3 regions of the Streptomyces sp. NPDC008313 genome follow, and region 2 is predicted to be linked to each of the others. Evidence: riboswitches for the same ligand, from Rfam matches in the RefSeq annotation. Region 2 holds a riboswitch; each other region holds the start of a gene.
What was found. A riboswitch is a leader RNA that binds a small molecule or an ion and turns the genes downstream of it on or off. The one in region 2 is predicted to bind thiamine pyrophosphate.

Region 1 (5,582 bases), on a different contig from region 2:
AGCGAGGCGACGCCCCTGCGCCCGGCTCCGGGCAGCCCCACGAGCGCCAGCAACTCCCTTACGCGTACGTCCTGTTCGGCGCGCGGGACACCGTGCATCCGCAGCCCGAAGGCGACGTTGCCGCCCACGTCGCGCTGCGGGAAGAGCTGGTGGTCCTGGAACATCAGTCCGACGCCCCGCTTGTGCGCGGGCACCGCCGACTGGTCGCGGCCGTCGAGCAGCACCCGGCCCGCGTCCAGCGTCTGGAGCCCCGCCACCGCGCGCAGCAGCGTCGACTTGCCGCTGCCGCTCGGCCCGAGCACGCACACGGTCTCGTGCTCGGCCACGGCGAGGCCCACGGCGTCGAGCACGGCCCGCCCGCCGAAGCGCACGGTGGCCGCGTCGAGGCGCAGCAGCGGGCCGGCTCCCGGCCGGCCGGGGGCCGTCCGCGGCTCCGCGGGGGTCGCGGCCGCAACGGGGGCCGCGGGGGCCACGTCCTTGTCGGTCCCACCGGCCGTGCCCGGCTTGCCGAGCCTCGTCATCAGAACTCCCCCGTCCGGTCCGTCCGTACGTGCTCCAGGACGAGCAGCGCCACCGCGCACACCACCATCAAGATCGTCGAGAGGGCCATCGCCTGACCGTAGTTGAGGTCGCCCGGCCGGCCCAGCAGTCGCGCCACGGCGACCGGCAGCGTCGGGTTGTCGGGCCGCGCGATGAACACGGTCGCCCCGAACTCGCCCAGCGACACCGCGAACGCGAACCCGGCGGCGACCAGCAGCGCCCGCCGCACCAGCGGCAGGTCGACCTCGCGCCACACCTGCCACGGCGACGCACCGAGCACGGCCGCCGCCTCCCGCAGCCGGCCGTCCACCGCCCGCAGCACCGGCAGCATCGTGCGGACGACGAACGGGACACCGACGAGCGCCTGCGCCAGCGGCACCAGCATCCAGGAGCTTCTGAGGTTCAGCGGCGGCTCGTCGAGTGCGATCAGGAACCCGAAGCCGACCGTCACCGCGGAGACACCGAGCGGCAGCATCAGCAGGGCGTCGAAGCCCCGGACGAGACGGCCCGCCCGCCGGGTCAGCGCGGCCGCGGCGAGACCGCCGATCAGCACGGCGACGCCGGTGGCGGCGAGCGCGTACCGCAGCGAGTTGACGATCGCCTCCACCGGCGGCACGAGGAACGTGCCGTCGTCCTCGGTCAGCGTCCTGTAGTACGCGAACCCGTAGCCGCCGGGGGCGTCGAGGGACCGCTGGACCAGCACTCCGAGGGGCAGCACGAGCAGGACGGCGATCGTGGCCAGGACCCCGGCGAGCAGTGCCCACTGCCCGGCGCCCCGGGGGCGGCGCGCGGTCGTCGCGGCGTCGACGAGCCGCAGGGCGCTCTCCCGGCGGCGTACGGTCCCGGCGTGCACGGCGAGGACCGCGCCGACCGCCGCGAACTGGACGAGGGTGAGCACGGCCGCCGTGGACAGGTCGAAGATCTCCGAGGTCTGGCGGTAGATCTCCACCTCCAGGGTCGAGAACCCGGGGCCGCCGAGGATCTGCACCACGCCGAAGGAGGTGAAGGTGAACAGGAAGACCATGAGCGCGGCCGCCGCGACGGCGGGCGTGAGCGCCGGGAGCGTCACCGTGCGCCACGCCGCGAGGCGGGAGGCGCCGAGCATCCGGGCGGCCTCCTCCTGCCGCGGGTCGAGCTGCGCCCAGAGCCCGCCGACGGTACGGACGACGACCGCGTAGTTGAAGAACACGTGCGCGAGGAGGATCGCCCAGACCGTGGTGTCCAGGCGCACCCCCCACAGGCCGTCGAGGAGCCCTCCCCGGCCGACCAGGGCCAGGAACGCGGTGCCGACGACGACGGTGGGCAGCACGAAGGGCACCGTGACGACCGCGCGCAGCACCTGCTTGCCCCGGAAGTCGAAGCGCGCGAACACATACGCGCCGGGGAGTGCGATCAGCAGCGTGAGGGCCGTCGAGGCGAGCGCCTGCCAGGTGGTGAACCACAGGACGTGCCGGATGCCGGGATCGGCGAGCACCTCACCGATCCGCCCGAACTGCCAGACGCCGTTTATCCTGAGTCCCCGGGCGACGATCGCCGCGACGGGGTAGGCGAAGAACACCGCGAAGAACGCGACGGGCAGGGCCATCAGGCCCAGCCGCGCCGCGCCCGAGCGAGGACGGGAGTCCGCCGCGCGGTGCCCGCTCGCTACTTCAGTACGAGTGAGGTCCACGACTTGACCCACTGGTCACGGTGGTCGGCGATGTCGGCCGGGTCCATGGTCTCGGGGTTCTCGGCCTGCGGGCCGAACTTCGTGAACTCCGGGGGAACCTGGGCGGCTTCCCGGACCGGGTACACGAACATGTTGAGCGGCATGTCGTCCTGGAACTCCTTGCTGAGCAGGAAGTCGAGGAGCGCCTTGCCTCCCTTGGTGTTCCCGGCGTTGCTCAGCAGGCCCGCGTACTCGACCTGCCGGAAGCAGGTGCCGGTCGCCACGCCGGTGGGCGCGGTCTTCGGCTTCGGGTCGGCGTAGATGATCTCGGCGGGCGGGGAGGAGGCGTAGGAGACGACGAGCGGGCGGTCGGCCTTGGCCTTCCTGCCGCCGGCGGACCCGGAGAACTCCTCGTTGTAGGCCTGCTCCCAGCCGTCGACCACCTTGACGCCGTTGGCCTTGAGCTTCTTCCAGTAGTCCTGCCAGCCCTTGTCCCCGTACTTCGCCGCGCTGCCGAGCAGGAAGCCGAGGCCCGGCGAGGAGGTGGACGCGTTCTCGGTGACGAGCAGGTTCTTGTACGCGGGCTTCGCCAGGTCGTCGAAGGTGGACGGCGGGTCCAGCTTGTGATCGGCGAAGTACTTCTTGTCGTAGTTGACGCAGATGTCGCCGGAGTCGATGGGCGTCACCCGGTGCTTGGCCCGGTCGACGCGGTACTCGGGGAGGACGAGGTCCGAGCCCTTGGGCTCGTACGGCTGGAACAGCCCGTTGTCGAGGGCGCGGGAGAGCAGGGTGTTGTCGACGCCGAAGAAGACGTCGCCCTGCGGGTTGTCCTTGGTCAGGATCGCCTTGTTGACGGCCTGGCCGGCGTCGCCGTCCTTGAGGACCCTGACCTTGTAGCCGGACTCCTTCTCGAACGCCTTGAGCACGCTCTTGGAGTAGGCGAAGGAGTCGTGGCTGACGAGCGTCACGGTCTTCGAGCCGGCGGCCTTGTCGCCGGAGTCGGACGTACCGCACGCGGAGAGCGTGACGAGTCCCAGACCGACGGCCATCGCCGTGATCGCTCTGCCGGTACGTGCGGTGCTGGTGGTGCTCACTGGATTCCTCCTGGGGTGACCAGGAAGAGACGCGGCCCTGCCCGGGGACCTCTGAAAGTCCCCGGGCAGGGCGCAACAGCTCGAGTAACGACCGAACTTCCTACCCAGAATGACCTGGGCAAGGTTCAGAGGGTCTGCGGCCTGTGCCGCACTCTCAGCGCTGTGGCGCTCCCCTGTCGGAATATGAAGATGTACCTACGGATGACGCTGTACGCACCGTACGCTCCGTACGCATCCGGTGCTTACCCGGGCCACACTACCGCTCGGTCGCCGCGAGCTGACCGCACGCCCCGTCGATCTCCTGGCCACGGGTGTCCCGGACCGTGACGGGTACACCATGGGCGGCGATTGCCTCGACGAACGCCTTCTCGTCCTCGGGCCGCGAGGCGGTCCACTTGGAGCCGGGCGTCGGGTTCAGCGGGATCAGGTTGACGTGGACCGGCTTGCCCTTGAGGAGGCGGCCGAGCCGGTCACCGCGCCACGCCTGGTCGTTGATGTCCCGGATCAGCGCGTACTCGATGGACAGGCGCCGCCCGGACCTCGCCGCGTACTCCCAGCCGGCGTCGAGGACCTCACGGACCTTCCACCGGGTGTTGACGGGGACGAGGGTGTCGCGCAGGTCGTCGTCCGGGGCGTGCAGCGAGATCGCCAGCCGGCACTTGAAGCCCTCGTCGGCGAACCGGTGGATGGCGGGGACGAGGCCGACCGTGGAGACGGTGATCCCGCGCTGCGACAGCCCGAGACCGTCCGGCTCGGGGTCGGTCAGCGCGCGGATCGCGCCGACGACCCGCTTGTAGTTGGCCAGCGGCTCGCCCATGCCCATGAACACGATGTTGCTCAGCCGCGCCGGGCCGCCGGGGATCTCGCCGTCCCGCAGGGCGCGCATCCCGTCGACGATCTGGTGCACGATCTCGCCGGTGGACAGGTTCCGGTCGAGCCCGGCCTGGCCGGTGGCGCAGAACGGGCAGTTCATCCCGCAGCCGGCCTGTGAGCTGATGCACATGGTGACCCGGTCCGGGTAGCGCATCAGGACCGACTCGACGAGCGTGCCGTCGAAGAGCCGCCACAGCGTCTTGCGCGTGGTCTCCTGGTCGGTGGAGAGATGCCGCACGACCGTCATCAGCTCGGGAAGCAGCGCTTCCTGGAGCTTGGCTCGCGAACCGGCCGGGATGTCGGTCCACTGCTCCGGGTCGTGCGCGTACCGCGCGAAGTAGTGCTGCGACAGCTGCTTGGCGCGGAACGGCTTCTCGCCGACGGCGGCGACAGCCTCCTTGCGCTCGGCGGGCGTGAGATCGGCAAGGTGCCGCGGCGGCTTCTTGGCTCCGCGCGGCGCGACGAATGTGAGTTCTCCAGGGGCAGGCATAACCCTTCCAGTGTCGCAGACGTACGAAGAGGGACTCGCCGTCTGTGGACGACGAGGCCCTCTTCCCTGTTTGCGCAGGTCAGCGCCGGTCACCGGAACTCATCCGGAACCCACGAAGATCACCAGCAGCAGCCACACCACCGGTGCCGTCGGCAATATGGAGTCCAGCCGGTCCATGATGCCGCCGTGGCCGGGCAGGAGCGTGCCCATGTCCTTGATGCCGAGGTCCCGCTTGATCATGGACTCGCCGAGGTCGCCGAGGGTGGCGCTGGCCGCGACCGCGAGGCCCAGGAGCAGGCCCTGCCACCAGGCGCCGTCGTCGATCAGGAACTGCGTGCACAGCGCGCCGGCGACCATCGCGAAGGCGACCGCGCCGAACAGGCCCTCGCGGGTCTTGCCCGGGCTGATGCGCGGCGCCAGCTTGTGCTTGCCGAAGCGCCAGCCGATCGCGTACGCGCCGGTGTCGCTGACCACCGTCAGGAGCAGGAACGTCAACACCCGGCGCGGGCCGTCGTCGGCGGTCAGCATCATCGCCACGAACGTCGCCAGGAACGGCACGTAGAACGCCGCGAACAGGCCCGCCGTGACGTCCTTCAGATAGCCCTCGGGCGGTTCCGTCATGCGCCAGACCAGGACCGCGAGCGCGGTGAGCGCCATGGCCACCCACGCGCCCTCGGCACCGCGGACGTATCCGGCGACGACCATCGCCGCGCCGCCCACCGCCAGCGGCACGAGGGGCGCCTTGATGTCCTTGCGCTCCTGCAGCCGCGAGGTTAGCTCCCACAGGCCCACGACCACGGCGACGACTATCACGCCGAGGAACACGGCCTTCACGACGAACAAGGACGCGACGATCACCGCACCGAGACCGACGCCCACCCCTATGGCGGCACCCAGGTCTCGGCCCGCACTCTTCTTCTGCGGTGCGGGCGCGGGC
Region 2 (5,582 bases):
CCATGGCACTCAACGCCACCGCCCTCATCACGGTGGCCGCCGCGGCCGAATACCAGCATTACGTCAAGGTCCGCGAGGAACTGCGCCGTCCGGCGCGGTCCGCCCCGTCCGCCCACGAGGAAGCCGGTTCCGCGGAGCCGGGCACGGGAGGACTGGGGCTCGCCACCACGATGGGAGAAGTCACCGAGACGGCCGGGGCCGGCGCCGTCGCCGTCGTCGCGGTGCTCGCCCCCGTCCTCGCAGGGACGTCAGCGGCGATATTCCTGCTCGTGGGCTACATCCTCAAGATGGTCGCCCCCGGCCAGGCGTTCGCGCAGACCCTGCTCACCACGGGATGGGTGTTCGCCGCGATCACCGCGGCCGCGATCCTGGTCGCCGCCGGTGGCCTGCTGCTGACCGCCCTGCGCAACGGCTCCGCCTCGTTCGAGGCGGGGGCCCACGGCGAGCTGGACGAAGAGGTGACCCGCGCCAGAGAAGCCTGGCACGACGCCCTCCTGGAGCGCGGCTTCCTGCCGTTCCTGCACGATGCGCTCACCACCCCCGACACGGCTCCGGTGGGCCCCAAGACGCAGCAGCCGACCGGCCGTATGCCGCATCTCGGGTACCACCGCCCCGGGTTCAGCAGCCCCGAGGGCGGCCCGGCGTCGGGCTCCCGTCCCAGCTTCTCCAGCCCGGACTTCTCCAGCCCGGACTTCGGGGGCCCGGAGCACCAGCCGGAGTGACATCCCGGCTTGCGCCCCCTCACCGGGAGCGCAAGCCGCCGTCACTCGTGAGCGGAGCCGTCGGCCACCGCCGCGGCGCCGCTATTCGGCCATGGGCAGGTACACCTTGTTCCCGCTCGCCGCGAACTCCTTCGACTTCTGAGCCATGCCCTCCTCGATCTCCGAGCGTGTGCCGCCGTGCTCGCGACGAATGTCCTGCGAGATCTTCATGCTGCAGAACTTCGGGCCGCACATCGAGCAGAAGTGCGCCGTCTTGGCGGGCTCCGCCGGCAGAGTCTCGTCGTGGAACTCCCGTGCGGTGTCCGGGTCGAGAGCCAGGTTGAACTGGTCCTCCCACCGGAACTCGAAGCGGGCGTCCGACAGGGCGTCGTCCCATTCCTGCGCGCCCGGGTGCCCCTTGGCGAGGTCCGCCGCATGAGCCGCGATCTTGTACGTGATGACGCCCGTCTTGACATCGTCCCGGTTGGGCAGACCCAGGTGCTCCTTGGGCGTGACGTAGCAGAGCATGGCCGTGCCCCACCACGCGATCATGGCGGCACCTATACCGGAGGTGATGTGGTCGTACGCCGGCGCGACGTCTGTCGTCAGCGGGCCGAGCGTATAGAACGGTGCTTCATCGCAGATCTCCTGCTGAAGGTCGATGTTCTCCTTGATCTTGTGCATCGGGACATGCCCCGGGCCTTCGATCATGGTCTGTACGTTGTAACGCTTCGCGATCGTGTTGAGTTCCCCGAGGGTCCTCAACTCCGCGAACTGCGCCTCGTCGTTGGCGTCCGCGATCGATCCGGGCCGCAGGCCGTCGCCGAGCGAGTACGTGACGTCGTAGGCGGCGAGGATCTCGCAGAGTTCCTCGAAGTTCTCGTACAGGAACGACTCCTTGTGGTGCGCCAGGCACCAGGCCGCCATGATGGACCCACCGCGGGAGACGATGCCGGTCTTGCGGTTCGCGGTCAGCGGCACGTACGGCAGGCGTACGCCCGCGTGGACCGTCATGTAGTCCACGCCTTGCTCGGCCTGCTCGACGACCGTGTCCTTGTAGATCTCCCAGGTGAGTTCCTCGGCGCGGCCGTCCACCTTCTCCAGCGCCTGGTAGAGCGGCACGGTGCCGATCGGCACCGGCGAATTGCGCAGTACCCACTCGCGGGTGGTGTGGATGTTGCGTCCGGTGGACAGGTCCATGACCGTGTCGGCCCCCCAACGGGTCGCCCACGTCATCTTCTCCACCTCCTCCTCGATGGAGGAAGTGACCGCCGAGTTGCCGATGTTGGCGTTGACCTTCACCAGGAACCGCTTGCCGATGATCATCGGCTCGATCTCCGGGTGATTGACGTTCGCCGGAAGAACCGCCCGGCCGGCCGCGATCTCCTCGCGCACCACCTCGGCGTCGACGTTCTCCCGGACCGCCACGAACTCCATCTCGGGGGTGATCTCACCCCGTCGCGCATAGGCGAGCTGTGTCACGGCCTTCCCGTCACGGCCCCTGCGCGGCTGGCGCGGCCTGCCGGGGAAGACCGCGTCGAGGTTGCGGAGTCCACCGCGCGGCGAGGTGTGCTTGATCCCGTCGTCCTCGGGGCGGACCGGGCGGCCCGCGTACTCCTCGGTGTCACCCCGGGCGATGATCCAGGGCTCGCGCAGCGGCGCCAGACCCCTGCGTACGTCGGTGTCGACGGCCGGGTCGGTGTACGGCCCCGAGGTGTCGTACAGGGTGACCGCCTGCCCGTTGGTCAGGTGCACTTGACGGACCGGCACACGTAGATCGGGGCGTGATCCGTCGACGTAGGCCTTGTGCCAGCCGATGGTTCCGGCGTCCTGGGGCTGACTGCTCTCCCCAACGGCCGGGACGGCAGCGTCGTCCGTCTGGCTGGAGGCAGGCGTGCGTACGTCCTTGTTGGTCATGAGACCTACTCCCTACGCCGGCATTACCCGGTAACAGGTTCGGCGGTCGACGCAGCGGCTTCCGTCGTCGATGTTTCATGTGAAACATCGACGGGACGGACGTCAGCGCCCTCTCAGCCCGGTGCTCCGAGCTCCCGCGTGTGCAAAGGTGCCTCCACGCTAGCGCCCGGACGGGCGCGGTGAACAGTGGGCCCCCTTCGTTCTTGCGATGATCGACCGGTGACTCTTCCGCATCAGCCCGAGCTTCCACCCTCCGAGCCGCCGCACGGGCACGGCTCCGGTGAAGGCCTCGCAGTCCGCACCCGTTCAGGTGGCGGCCACGGAGACGGCCACGGACACACGCACAGCCATGGCCCCGCCGCGCCGGTCTCCCGGCATCTGCGCAGGGTCATCGCCGCGGTTTTGGTTCCCTTCGCCGCCGCGGTCGTCGTGGGGCTCATCGTGCTATGGCCGGGGGGTGCGCCGACCCACGAGCGCACCGGTGTCGGCTTCGACCGGCAGACCCAGCAGGCCACCGTCACCAAGGTGGACTCGGTGGACTGCGCGTCCGTGCACGCCTCCGGGGGCGCGGCCGACGGCGACACGTCCACCGCTGAGGGGACGCCGGCGAAGGACCGGTCCCCCGGGGACTGCAAGAAGGCGACGATCCGGATCGACACCGGCAAGGAGAAGGGCCGTACGTTCACGGAGCTCGTCCAGCCCGACCAGTCACGGCAGTTGCACGAGGGCGAGAAGGTCGTGGTCGCCTACGAGCCCTCCGCACCCAGGGAACTTCAGTACTCGGTCACCGACGTGAACCGCACGGTACCCATGGCGCTGCTCGCGGGGATCTTCGCGCTGGCCGTCGTGGTGGTGGGCCGGATGCGTGGTGTCATGGCGCTCGTGGCGCTGGCCGTGAGCTTCGGGGTCCTGACCCTCTTCATCCTCCCGGCGATTCTGCAGGGCTCGAACCCGTTGGTCGTGGCCGTCGTCGGAGCGAGCGCCATCATGCTCATCGCGCTGTACATGTGCCACGGACTGTCCGCGAGGACGTCGGTGGCCGTGCTCGGGACGCTGCTCTCCCTGCTGCTGATCGGGCTGCTCGGCTCGATGTTCATCGGCTGGGCCGCGCTGACCGGCAACGTCGACGACAACACGGGCCTGATTCACGGCCTCTACCCGTCGATCGACATGAGCGGTCTGCTGCTCGCGGGCGTCATCATCGGTTCGCTCGGGGTGCTCGACGACGTGACGGTGACCCAGACCTCGGCGGTCTGGGAGCTGCATCAGGCGGACCCGACCATGGGCTGGCGCGGCCTGTACCGGGCGGGCATTCGCATCGGGCGCGACCACATCGCGTCCGTGGTGAACACCCTGGTCCTCGCGTACGCGGGCGCCGCGCTGCCGTTGCTGCTTCTCTTCTCGATCGCGCAGAGCAGTGTCGGCACCATCGCCAACAGCGAGTTGGTCGCGGAGGAGATCGTGCGCACGCTCGTCGGCTCGATCGGGCTGGTCGCGTCGGTTCCGGTGACCACCGCGCTGGCCGCTCTGGTGGTCTCGGCGGACCGAGCGGGCGTACCGGCGCAGGCCGGTGCCCCGACGCCGGTTCGCGCAGGGCACGGCCGACGCCGCAAGCGGTGACGTACCGAGGCTCGTCGTCCGCGCGAGAGGAAGCGTTACGGCACGGTCAGTGGTTCGTCGGCCTCAGCCCGCGCTCTGCTCCTCGGCCAGGATGCGGTCCAGGGCCTCGTCGAGGTGCAGATCGAAGTCGGCGAGGTCACGCTCCCGCCCCAGCGGCACCAGTCTGTCGGTGCGGTCCAGGAAGGCCAGCAGCGGAGCGGCGCCCGACCGGAAGAGCGCCTGGTCACATCCGACCTGAAGCCGGATCAGCACGTCACCGGACTCCTCGTCGGCGTCCGGCGTGATGTGCACATCGCCTTCGCCGCAGGCGCCCTCCACACCGTCACTGAGCAGCTCACGCCCGAAGGCCCAGGTCACCGGTTCGTCCCCGGGCAGGTGGAAGGTCAGCCGCACGGCATAGGGATCACAGGTCTCGTATCGCAGCTCCACCGGAATGCGGAAGGAGAGCTCCTCCGACACGAGGAAGCTCATCATGACCTCTGCCTGCACCGACTCGCGCATCGCCTACCCCGTCGTTTGCCGTCGACTGGCCGGGAATCGTTTCCCGTGACACTGCTGGCATCTCGCTCAACGTACACATCAGATCACAACGAGTGAGTTCTCAGCTGCTGTAACGGGAAGACTGGGGCCCCAACAGTTTTTCGATGGCGTCCTGGAGTGGGCCAGGGCGTCGGTTCGGGCTGGGTGGACCGGCCGTCGCACGCCGGCCGCCCGGGTGTGTCTACCAGTCCCCTCGTGACGACGAACTCGACGTGAACTTCCGCACCACGTAGATCAGACCGCCGACCAGGGCGACGAAGACGAGCAACTTGAAGAGCAGCCCGACGACCACCTGGACGACGCTGAGGATCAGTCCGCCGAACACCACCAGGGCGATGACCGGAACCGCGACCCACTTCACCCACCACGGCATACCCGCGAAGATCTCTCGCATCGCCCTTGTCCTTCTCTCTGCCCGTTTCCGGGGCCCACGTCGTGTCTCCGTCCGGGGACACGGTCTGACTGCCCGCTCGGTGCCCGGCCCCGGCGTCCCGCATCCCCGTGCCGGCACCCGGAGCCCTGCACTCGATGCTAGGGGTGCCGAGCAGCGGTGCGGGGCCGCGCAGCCCTTGTCCTCCCCTGATCGTCCCCCTAGGGGATCGGGCCGCGGGAGTCAGCTCTCAGGCGGCGAGAAGACCACCAGCACTCGCAGATCCTCGGTGATGTGGTGGAACTTGTGCGTGACGCCCGCGGGGACGTAGACGACGCTGCCGCGCGCCACCTGGGTCGTCTCCATGCCGACCGTGATCGAGGCACGCCCGCTCACGACGAAGTACACCTCGTCCTGCTGATGCGGGTTCTGCG
Region 3 (5,582 bases), on a different contig from region 2:
CTTCCGGGCGAGGACCGGGTCGTCGTTCGTGTACGGCAGGACGGTGAACCCGTCGTCGACGAGGGTCTCGGCGGCGTCCAGCAGCTCGATCGGATCGGGCAGCAGGGTCCGCTCGTCGGCGATGACCTCCAGCTTCACCAGATCGGTGCCGAGCGCCTCCCGGGCCAGCCGGGCGGTGAGCACGGCCTCGCCGGCGGTGAAGCAGCCCGCCGTGTTCGGCAGCACCCGGATGCCGAGCCGGTCCAGTACGGACAGCACCGAACCGTGCGCCTCGGGGCTCACCCGGCGCATCGCGACCGTCGTCAGCTCCGTCCCGGAGGCGACCAGGGCGCGCTCCAGGACGTCGAGACTGGGGGCGCCGCCCGTGCCCATGATCAGGCGCGAGGTGAGGGACGTACCACCGATGAGGAGGGGATCGTCGGCCATGGGTCAGCCTCCTTGGACGGCTGTGAGGACTTCGACGCGGTCACCCGCGCGCAGGGCGGTGGACGGCCACTGCGCGCGCGGGACGACGGTCTCGTTGAGCGCGGCGGCCACTCCGGAGGGGGCGGGCGTCAGCGCGGCGACGAGCGTGCCGAGGGCGGTGCCGGGCGCGACGCGGCGCGGCTCGCCGTTGACGGAGACGACCAGTGGGGCGGCGTCCGCGGCGGGACCGGCGTCGGCGGTGTCCGGAAAGGCGGGTCCCGGGGAGTCGGGGCCTGTGGCGGTGGCGCCCTGGTCGGCGGGGCCTGTGGTGGCGGGGTCGTTCATGCGGGCTGCTCCGAGAGTGCGGCGGCGCTGAACCGCCTCGGGGTGAACGGGCGGGCCTCGTCGGGGAGCTCACCGGTGGTCAGCGCGTGGGCGAGGGCGTCGCCGGTGACCGGGGTGAGCAGGACGCCGTTGCGGTGGTGGCCGGTGGCCAGCAGCAGCCCCGGCAGTCCGCTCGGGCCGAGCAGCGGGGCGTTGTCGGGGGAGCCGGGGCGCAGCCCCGCCCGGGTCTCGGTGAGCGGCAGCTCGGTGATCCCGGGGACGAGTTCGTGGGCGTCGCGCAGCAGTTCGTAGACGCCGCCCGCGGTCACCGTCGTGTCCCAGCCCAGCTCCTCGCTGGTCGCGCCGACGACCAGTTCGCCGTTCTCGCGCGGCACCAGGTAGACGTGGCTGCCGCGGACGACGGCCCGCACCGTGCGGTTCAGGAAGGGCGCGTACCGCTTCGGTACGGTCAGGCGCAGCACCTGGCCCTTCACCGGGCGCACCGGCGGCAGCACGGCGTCGGGGACGCCCGCCAGCCGTCCGCTGAGGCTGCCCGCGGCGAGGACGACCTGGCCCGCCGCCCGCGCCGTGCCGTCCGCCGTCACGACTCCGGTGGCCCGGTCGCCCACGACGGTCAGCCGCTCGGCCCAGGTCCGGTGGAACACGACCCCGGCCCGCTCGCAGGCGCTGACCAGGGCGTCGGCGAGCCGCCGCGGGTCCACCTGGTGGTCGCCGTCGACCCGCAGCCCGCCGCGCACCCCCGGCGCGAGCATCGGCTCGAGACGGCGGCAGTCGCGGCCGCTCAGCCACTGCGAGTCCAGGCCCGACGCCCGCTGCAGGGCATGGAGTTCGCGCAGATGGGCGCGGTCGTCGGCGTCCAGGGCGACGGCGAGCGTGCCGCACCGCCGGTAGCCGACATCACGGCCCGTCACCTCGGTCAGCTCGGCGGCGAAGTCCGGATAGCGCCGCGCCGAGGCGAGGTTGAGACCCAGCAACGTCTGCTCGCCGTAGTGGAGTTCGGTGACGGCGGCCAGCATCCCCGCCGCGACCCGGGCCGCGCCGCCCCCGGGCTCGGGGTCCACGACCGCGGTGCGCAGACCGCGCTGCGCGGACCGCCAGGCCGTGACCAGACCGATGATCCCGCCCCCGACGACGAGGACGTCCGGTACACACGCTGTACCGGGGTGTGAGACGGATGTGTCGTCCGTTGTAGGCGACATGGGCGTCCAGCCCCTCCCTTCGCCGGCATGACCCGGATCAGGTTCGTACGGTCGGAGGCCGTCCAGCCTCCCTCTCAGCCCGGTGCGTCCGGGCTCCCGCGAGTCCTTTACGTTGGCCACCCTAGCCCTTCGTCCCCGAGCCCCACAGGGAGCCTGCGCGCATGGCCCGTTCGCTCGACGCACTCGTCCTCGCCCCGGTCGCCGACCAGGCCCCGGGCCAGGTCGGGACCCGCACCCGGTTCACCTACCACGAGAAGGACGGTGAGATCTGGGCCGAGTACGCGGGCGGCGAAGTCGTACGCGGCCACCTCGTGGGTACCCGTGAGGGCGACCGGCTCGACTTCCGGTACGTGCAGCTGAAGCGGGACGGGACCACGTCCGGCGGGCACTGCCGGTCGCGGGTCGTCGAGCTGGACGACGGGCGGCTGCGCCTGGAGGAGACCTGGGAGTGGGAGTCGCAGACGGGCAGCGGTACGAGTGTGGTGGAGGAGGTCGCCGGTCCCGGCACCGCCGGGCGGCCGGGCGGTACCGGGACGCAACCGGCGGCGCCGACCGGCACGGCGCCGCGACTAAGGTGATCGAGTGAGCGAGCTGACGCGGGAACGGGCCAGGGACGGGCGGCGGATCGTCGTCGTGGGCGCGGGCATGGCGGGGGTGCAGGCCGCCGTCGCCCTGCGGGAACAGGGCTTCACCGGCGACGTCACGCTGATCGGCGCCGAGGCCCACCAGCCGTACGACAGACCGCCGCTCTCCAAGGCCGTGCTCCTCGGCAAGGCGGAGACCTCCGCCTTCGAGGTCGACTTCGCCGCGCTCGGCATCGAGCTGCGGCTCGGACGCGAGGCCACCGGCCTGCGCCCCGGCGACCACGAACTGGACACCGACGCCGGGGCCGTCCCGTACGACGTCCTGGTCGTGGCGACCGGGGCCGAACCCCTCCGGCTGCCGGGCGAGCGCGATACCCCCGGCGTGCACCTGCTGCGCACCCTCGACGACGCCGAGCGGCTGCGGCCCGTCCTCGCCCGGCAGCACGACGTCGTGGTGGTCGGCGCGGGCTGGATCGGCGCGGAGTTCGCCACGGCGGCCCGCGAGGCGGGCTGCTCGGTGACCGTCGTCGAGGCCGCCGACCGGCCGCTCGCGGGGGCGCTGCCCGCGGAGGTGGCCGCGCCCATGGCCGCCTGGTACGAGGACAGCGGCGCGGTCCTGCGCACCGGCGCGCGCGTGGAGCGCGTCGAGGACGGGGCGGTGGTCCTGGACGACGGCTCACGGGTGCCCGCGGGCGCGGTGGTCGTCGGCATCGGCGCCCGGCCCGCGACCGGCTGGCTCGCCGGCTCCGGGGTCGCGCTCGGCGCCCACGGCGAGATCGTCGCCGACGACCACCTGCGCACCTCCGTGCCCGACGTGTACGCGGTCGGCGACTGCGCCTCCTTCCCCTCGGGCCGGTACGAGGAGCGGCTGCTCGTCCACCACTGGGACAACGCCCTCCAGGGGCCGCGCACGGTCGCCGCCAACATCGTCGGAGACGTGCCCGCCGCCTACGACCCGGTGCCGTACTTCTGGTCCGAGCAGTTCGGCCGCTTCGTCCAGTACGTCGGCCACCACGCGCCCGCCGACACGACGGTCTGGCGCGGCGACCCGGCGGGCGCGGCCTGGACGGTCTGCTGGCTTCGCGAGGGCCGCCTCGTCGCCCTCCTCGCGGTCGGCCGCCCCCGTGACCTGGCCCAGGGCCGCAAGCTGATCGAGTCGTGCGTCCCGATGGACCCCGCCCTGCTGGCCGACCCGGCGCGGCCGCTGAAGAAGGCGACGGCGGCGGCCGGGGACTGACCCGCCGCCGCGGCTCGGCCGCGGCGCGGACGGCCGCCCGGCCGGCGGCCACCCGGACCGGAAGCCCGGCCGGGCGGTCCTCGGGTTACCGGCTGTCGGTCCGGGATGGCAGGCTTGTCCCGTGACCGAGATTGACGCAAAGACCGATGCTCTCGTCCCCGCGTGGCTCACCCTCCCCGACATCGCCGAGCAGTTCGGCGTCGAGGTGACCCGCGTCCGGCAGCTGGTCAAGGAGGGCCAGCTCATCGCCGTACGCCGTGGTGAGAACCGCGCGCTGCACGTCCCCGCCGACTTCATCGACGGGGACAAGGTGGTCAAGGGCCTGACGGGCACCCTGACGCTGCTGAGGGACGACGGCTTCTCCGACGAAGAGATGCTGGAGTGGCTCTTCACCCCCGACCCGAGCCTGCCCGGCACGCCCGCGCAGGCGCTGAGCGAGAACCGCGGCACGGAGGTGAAGCGCCGCGCCCAGGCGCTCGCCGTCTGACCGTCCGGCCGACGGCCCGGCCGTGACCCGTCCGGCCCGCTCGTGGCCCGTCCCGGCCGGCCGGGACGGGCCACGAGCGGCCGGACACCGGCCGTGCACACCCACCGCGCCGCCGACGGCGCGCCACACCCGCGGGCGGCGCCCTCGCACGCCGCTGCCCGCATCCACCCCGGGGGGACCTCCGTATGCCCGAAACCGTGACCACCGCCCGCGCGCGGCTCGCCGACGCCCGGCTCTACCTCTGCACGGACGCCCGCGGCCGCCAGGGCGACCTCGCCGAGTTCCTGGACGCGGCCCTGGCCGGCGGCGTCGACATCGTGCAGCTGCGGGACAAGGGCATGGAGGCGGCCGAGGAGCTGGAGCACCTCCAGGTCTTCGCGGACGCCTGCGCGCGCCACGGCAAGCTGCTCGCGGTCAACGACCGGGCGGACGTGGCGCACGCCGCCCGCGCCGACGTGCTGCACCTCGGCCAGGGCGACCTCCCCGTCCCCGCGGCCCGCGCCCTCCTCGGCGACGACGTGCTCGTGGGCCGCTCGACCCACTCCGAGGCGGAGGCCGAGGCCGCCGCCGCCCAGGAGGGCGTGGACTACTTCTGCACCGGCCCCTGCTGGCCGACGCCCACCAAGCCCGGACGCCACGCCCCCGGACTCGGCCTGGTCCGGCACACCGCCGCCCTGGGCACCGGGCGCCCCTGGTTCGCGATCGGCGGCATCGGCCTCGGCAACCTCGACGAGGTGCTCGAGGCGGGCGCCCGCCGCGTGGTGGTCGTACGGGCGATCACGGAGGCGGACGACCCGGGCGCGGCGGCGGCGGAGTTCGCGAAGCGGCTGCGCGGGGCGTAGGGGTGCCGGACACCGCTCCTTTTCCCTCGCTCATGTGCCAGACACCCCCTGGCCGGGGCGCGGCCGTCCGAGGGGTGGACAAGAAAGCGGCAAATCAGGTAAATATCTCCGCTTCGGTTGGGGGTCCGGCGACCGCTGGCTAACCTGCCGGTATGGCCCTCGGATCTGCTTCCACCAGGACTGATCGCGCACGCGCCGTGCGTGACATGCTCGCCGCAGGCAAGACGACCTACTCGTTCGAGTTCTCCGCGCCGAAGACTCCCAAGGGCGAGCGGAACCTGTGGAACGCGCTCCGCAGGGTCGAGGCCGTCGCTCCCGACTTCGTCTCCGTGACCTACGGCGCGGGCGGCTCGACCCGCGCGGGCACGGTCAAGGAGACCGAGCAGATCGTCGCGGACACGACGCTCACCCCGGTCGCGCACCTCACCGCGGTCAACCACTCCGTGGCCGAGCTGCGCAACATCATCGGCCAGTACGCCGACG

Region 1: linked by a shared signal. The riboswitch ahead of ACFY93_RS24550 (thiamine ABC transporter substrate-binding protein) and the one ahead of thiC (phosphomethylpyrimidine synthase ThiC) in region 2 are both predicted to bind thiamine pyrophosphate.
Region 3: linked by a shared signal. The riboswitch ahead of thiO (glycine oxidase ThiO) and the one ahead of thiC (phosphomethylpyrimidine synthase ThiC) in region 2 are both predicted to bind thiamine pyrophosphate.

What each region holds. Positions count from the first base shown of each region.
Region 1 covers NZ_JBIBFR010000019.1:73,555-79,136, forward strand. Annotated here, with positions in the region: gene ACFY93_RS24540 (ATP-binding cassette domain-containing protein) at 1-521, opposite strand, end outside; gene ACFY93_RS24545 (ABC transporter permease subunit) at 521-2,209, opposite strand; gene ACFY93_RS24550 (thiamine ABC transporter substrate-binding protein) at 2,185-3,237, opposite strand; TPP riboswitch at 3,362-3,467, opposite strand; gene rlmN (23S rRNA (adenine(2503)-C(2))-methyltransferase RlmN) at 3,539-4,645, opposite strand; gene ACFY93_RS24560 (phosphatidate cytidylyltransferase) at 4,745-5,582, opposite strand, start outside.
Region 2 covers NZ_JBIBFR010000009.1:2,184-7,765, forward strand. Annotated here, with positions in the region: gene ACFY93_RS13665 (hypothetical protein) at 1-722, shown strand, start outside; gene thiC (phosphomethylpyrimidine synthase ThiC) at 804-2,618, opposite strand; TPP riboswitch at 2,611-2,766, opposite strand; gene ACFY93_RS13675 (YibE/F family protein) at 2,838-4,238, shown strand; gene ACFY93_RS13680 (SsgA family sporulation/cell division regulator) at 4,302-4,739, opposite strand; gene ACFY93_RS13685 (DUF5326 family protein) at 4,960-5,172, opposite strand; gene ACFY93_RS13690 (cupin domain-containing protein) at 5,392-5,582, opposite strand, start outside.
Region 3 covers NZ_JBIBFR010000013.1:210,748-216,329, reverse strand. Annotated here, with positions in the region: gene ACFY93_RS19580 (thiazole synthase) at 1-426, opposite strand, end outside; gene thiS (sulfur carrier protein ThiS) at 430-630, opposite strand; gene thiO (glycine oxidase ThiO) at 747-1,949, opposite strand; TPP riboswitch at 1,947-2,059, opposite strand; partial or broken gene ACFY93_RS19565 (hypothetical protein) at 2,111-2,443, shown strand; gene ACFY93_RS19560 (FAD-dependent oxidoreductase) at 2,532-3,770, shown strand; gene ACFY93_RS19555 (Rv2175c family DNA-binding protein) at 3,892-4,257, shown strand; gene thiE (thiamine phosphate synthase) at 4,443-5,099, shown strand; gene metF (methylenetetrahydrofolate reductase [NAD(P)H]) at 5,252-5,582, shown strand, end outside.